Regions from separate parts of the Alteromonas sp. 4NS20-0143 genome, predicted to be linked through region 1. Evidence: riboswitches for the same ligand, from Rfam matches in the RefSeq annotation. Region 1 holds a riboswitch; the other holds the start of a gene.
The links. A riboswitch is a leader RNA that binds a small molecule or an ion and turns the genes downstream of it on or off. The one in region 1 is predicted to bind thiamine pyrophosphate.
Positions count from the first base shown of each region.

Region 2: linked by a shared signal. The riboswitch ahead of thiC (phosphomethylpyrimidine synthase ThiC) and the one ahead of AC27HD_RS04885 (TonB-dependent receptor) in region 1 are both predicted to bind thiamine pyrophosphate.

Region 1 is NZ_BAAJLR010000002.1:264,552-267,057, reverse strand. It holds gene AC27HD_RS04895 (GNAT family N-acetyltransferase) at 1-313, opposite strand, end outside; gene AC27HD_RS04890 (acyl-CoA thioesterase) at 374-799, shown strand; TPP riboswitch at 994-1,098, shown strand; gene AC27HD_RS04885 (TonB-dependent receptor) at 1,155-2,506, shown strand, end outside.
Region 2 is NZ_BAAJLR010000013.1:71,011-73,516, forward strand. It holds gene thiC (phosphomethylpyrimidine synthase ThiC) at 1-1,570, opposite strand, end outside; TPP riboswitch at 1,794-1,905, opposite strand; gene AC27HD_RS18115 (retropepsin-like aspartic protease family protein) at 2,225-2,506, opposite strand, start outside.

The DNA.
Region 1 (2,506 bases):
TGCCTGGATTAAAAGACTCATGGCAATGAAAAATGGCAATGTCCCGTTCAGAGCCCAATAGCATTTTTCTGTTTTTACCTTTTAATTGGCTCTCGCTAAACGCTTCTGCACGACACTGGACTGGTAGTTCAGCGAGCAATACATCAATAGTATTCTCGATAAACTCAATGTCGCCAGATATAACAAGGAGTCGGCGATGAATCTGTGGCCGTTCTGCATTGTTTTGTGCATTATATTCTACATCACTTTTTTGCTTTGCAGCCTGCGTGTAGTAGGGGGCGAGTAGCCAATCACGTAATTGTTGTAGCGCCATGAAGAGTTTTTTTCTGTATAATTGAACGCATATAGTAGCGATTTATATTAAGGAATTCGAATGCGCTTTCTTTCTCGGCGTTTAGTGATGCCAAACGACCTCAATTACGCCAACTCATTGTTCGGCGGTAGAGCATTAGAATGGATAGATGAAGAGGCCGCCATATGGGCTATTTGTCAGTTAGAAACCAATTGTTTGGTCACCAAGCATATAGGCGAAATTAGTTTTGAATCACCAGCTTTACAGGGCGATATCGTTGAGTTTGGTCTTGAGACCAAGGCAGTAGGGCGCACGTCTATTACGGTGAGCTGTTTAGTGCGTAATAAAGCCACTAAAAAGACGATTTGTTTTGCAGACGATATTGTTTTCGTTAAGGTGGACCCAGAGACGAGACAGCCGGCTTCTCACGGAAAGACATTAGAAGGGTTAATTGCGCAAACTGATGATGAAGTGCGCAAGCTCAATCTTAATATAGAGAATAGCTAAGTCGAGTTTAGTTCGTCACACTAAATTTGTAACGGCTTAGATTTGTAATAACCTAGATTAAATATGAACTTAGCTTAACGAGCGCTGCGCTTGACGGCGTGTTTCGAAGTGGTAGACTCCACGGCGTTCGTTAAGTTGATGACTTGTGCTCGTTTAATTCAAGCAGCTTGCACATGACGAGTGAGTCACTTGCGAATTATACCAAGGGGTGTCCGTTTTTCGGTCTGAGATCCACACTAGTGGGAACCCTTAAACCTGATCCGGATAATACCGGCGTAGGAATGGTTTACAATATAGCCTGATCACCTGCCGCTAAACCCGGATCTTTTTTCTTATTAAGAGAACAAGAGATCCCATGTACAAACAACTTTTCACACTCACTCTATTGGCAACCTCAATAAGTGCGATAGCACAAACTGAAGCCTCTGATAACGCTCAAAAAAGCACTGACACCAATGACGATATTGAAAAAGTAGTGGTGACGGGCAATTTTCGTCAAACTACCCTAGCTCAGCTTAGCGCCAGTGCAACCATACTGAATCAAGAGCGCTTGCGCAGCAGACAGCCTTCTCATGTTGACAGTATTCTCAATAGTATTCCCAACGTAAATTTTGCGGCAGGTGCCTCTCGCGGCCGCTTTATACAAATTCGTGGTATTGGTGAGCGTAGCCAGTTTGCTGAGCCGATTAATCCGTCTGTCAGTTTTATCGTTGACGAGTTTGATTTTTCTGGTCTCGCTGCGTCGGGCATTATATTTGATACTAAGCAGCTTGAGGTTTATCGCGGTCCCCAGGCCACGCTATATGGCACAGGAGCACTAGCCGGAGCCGTTAAGCTATCAAGCAATGAAACAGGCAGCGAGGCGCCTGACTATGTTGAAGCGCGAATTGGCAATAAAGATAGCTATCGCGTTGAAGCTGCCACTGGTGATGACATCAACACCAATTGGGGCTATCGCGTAGCGCTGGTTCATAATCGAAGCGATGGTTTCGTTGAGAATACGTTTTTAAATAGAGACGATACGAATAATATTGATGAGACTGCGCTTCGTTTCGCTATAGATGGAAATGTTGCTGACAACAGCACATTGGCATTGGCTTATCGTTGGTATGATATTGATAACGGCTACGACGCATTCTCTTTAGACAATGACAACAGAACGTTGTCTGACGAGCCGGGTTTTGACGAGCACCAAACCCACGCAGTAAGTGCCCGTTCTACCACCACCACTGGCGCAGGCGACCTTATCTTAATTGCGACACATGCTTCTCATAACATCGCCTATGGCTACGACGAAGATTGGACATTCACTGGTTTCCACCCTTTCGGCTACACATCCTTTGATGCTTACTATCGTGATGTAGAAACACAGACAGGTGAAATCCGCTTTGTTTCCTCTCGCGATGCTGCCCTGTTCAATGGCATGACAGATTGGACGGTAGGGGCTTTCTATAAACAAACTGAGGAAAACTTGCTTCGTCAATATACGTATTTAGACAGTGATTACGCCAGTGAGTTTGCCCCCACAACAACCGCGCTTTATTTAGAAACCGAAACCCGCTTAAGAGATGATTTAACGCTGGTAGCCGGTATTCGCGCAGAAAATTATGATTTCGATTTTGCGGATAATCGTGGCCTGACCCGCGATAACGATACCAATATGCTGGGCGGCAAAGTGGCATTGCAGTACACACTGGGCAAGCACTT
Region 2 (2,506 bases), on a different contig from region 1:
TTGCTAAATCGGCTGCGTGGGCCGCTATTTTGTAAGTGATAAGCCCTTGCTTCACGTCTTCTTTATTGGGCAAGCCCAAATGTTCTTTAGGCGTTACATAGCAAAGCATTGCGCAGCCATACCAGCCAATCATTGCTGCGCCTATGCCTGAAGTAATGTGATCGTACCCCGGAGCAATGTCGGTCGTTAGAGGCCCAAGGGTGTAAAATGGCGCTTCATGGCAATGGGTAAGCTGCTCTTCCATATTCGCTTTAATCATGTGCATTGGCACATGACCTGGGCCCTCAATCATCACCTGAACATCGTATTTCCATGCAATTTTAGTCAGCTCACCAAGGGTATGAAGCTCGGCAAACTGGGCTTTATCATTGGCATCGGCAACGCTTCCAGGGCGAAGGCCATCGCCTAGGGAAAGTGACACGTCGTACTGAGCGCAAATTTCACAAATTTCGCGAAAGTGTTCGTACAAAAAGCTTTCTTTATGATGGCTTAAACACCACTTTGCCATAATTGAACCACCGCGAGACACAATGCCCGTAACGCGGTTGGCTGTAAGCGGCACGTATTCAAGCAACACCCCTGCATGAATAGTGAAGTAATCTACACCTTGCTCGGCTTGCTCAATAAGTGTGTCTTTAAAAATAGCCCAATCGAGATCTTCGGCCACGCCGTTCACTTTTTCGAGCGCCTGGTAAATGGGCACAGTACCTAACGGCACCGGGCTGTTTCTTAACAGCCATTCGCGGGTTTCATGAATGTTTCGGCCCGTGGATAAATCCATAATGGTGTCGGCGCCCCATCGGGTAGACCACACTAACTTTTCGACTTCTTCTTCAATGGAAGAAGTCACTGCTGAATTACCAATATTGGCGTTAATTTTCACTAAGAAGTTGCGTCCAATGATCATGGGCTCAAGTTCGGGATGATTGATGTTACAGGGAATAATTGCCCGGCCCGCCGCCACTTCTTGGCGAACAAATTCTGGGGTAATTGCGTCGGGTAGGAGAGCACCAAAGCTTTCGCCAGCGTGTTGCTGAGATAGCTCAGCCTGCTTTATCGATTGTCTGCCCATGTTCTCCCGAATGGCGATGTATTCCATCTCGGGCGTGATAATGCCTCTGCGAGCATAGTGCAGTTGCGTTACATTGTTTTGGGCTTTCGCCTTTTTAGGCTTTGCAGTGCGAACAAACCTAAAATCCTCAGTAAATAAATCCGCTTCTCGCGCTTTGGCAAAAGACGACGTTACACCAGGGAGCTCTTGAGTGTCGGCGCGGTTCTCTATCCATGGCGTGCGCAAGGCAGGCAAACCTGTGTGTACATCAATGGTTTCATGCGGGTCGCCATAGGGCCCTGAGGTATCATAAACAGGAATAGGAGGGTTAGGTTCTAAAAGTGGGTTTTCTTCTGTACCACCTATTAAACTGTCATGCTGGTGGATAAGGCGCATAGCAACTTTAATATCATTGCTACTTCCTATCTCATAGTGACGAGTAGAGTTTGGGTAAGCCTCACCGGCTAATTCATTGATAAATTGTTGTGCTTGTTGGCGCTGTTCGCGTCGTGTCGACATAGCATTTTGGCCTTCTTCAGTTGGCGTTAGATAAAATGCTTGTCAGGAGTGAAAAGGAAAATGAAGGCGAGGAAAGTACAAATAATTAGCACTCAATGTCATCGCCTTGGGCGACAGCCTTTGATAGCCATAATTTTGCGTACCGAGTGTGTTTACGCACCGAATTTACATAATATGTTTATCTTAGAAACAGTGATTTTATGCAAAATGGTTGTATACAAAGCCAACATTTTCTCTTGTTCCCTTCGCAGGTATTAGCCTGATCAGGTTCTACGGATCCTGCTTTCGCAGTCTCAGCTTACTGGGTTTCCAGTGAAGCACTCCGACAAGTAACTGAGGTATTACTATATGATCACATCAGAGGCGATTACAAGCGCAGTGTTAATGCACTAAGTGTCATAATGAGGTTGGTTTTTGAAATTTACAGGCAATAATGAAGTGCCGAAGTTTCGTTAAGGTGCAGTTAAATATTTGTTTATTAGTGGTTTTTCATTTTGGGTGAGGCTATTCTCCAGCGTGATTACATTTCCTTTAAATAAAGCTGATTTCAATTAATCCATCTGGAATAAAGCCATCTGCAACAAAGATATCTCCAATAATGCCGTCTCCAATAAAGTCATCTGTGCTAAAAATAACAGTGCTCACTAGCGCGACTTAACGCTTATTAAGAATGAGCACATCTTCTTTTGGCAGTATCGAAAAATCAAACTCACCGAGAATATTCATCCCCAATAGTCCATCTGCATCAGGCAGTGCTTCTTCAGGCAATACAATGGCAGAAACATCGTTAAACGTGTACCCAGCAAACCTAAATTCTGGAATTCGCACAAGGGGGGCTTCAACACTTCCAGAAGCCGTTTGAACATTGAAGATACCAATAAAGTTTAAGTTTCTCATCTTGCCTAAACGGGCATATAAATTAGATGAAATTGCCGT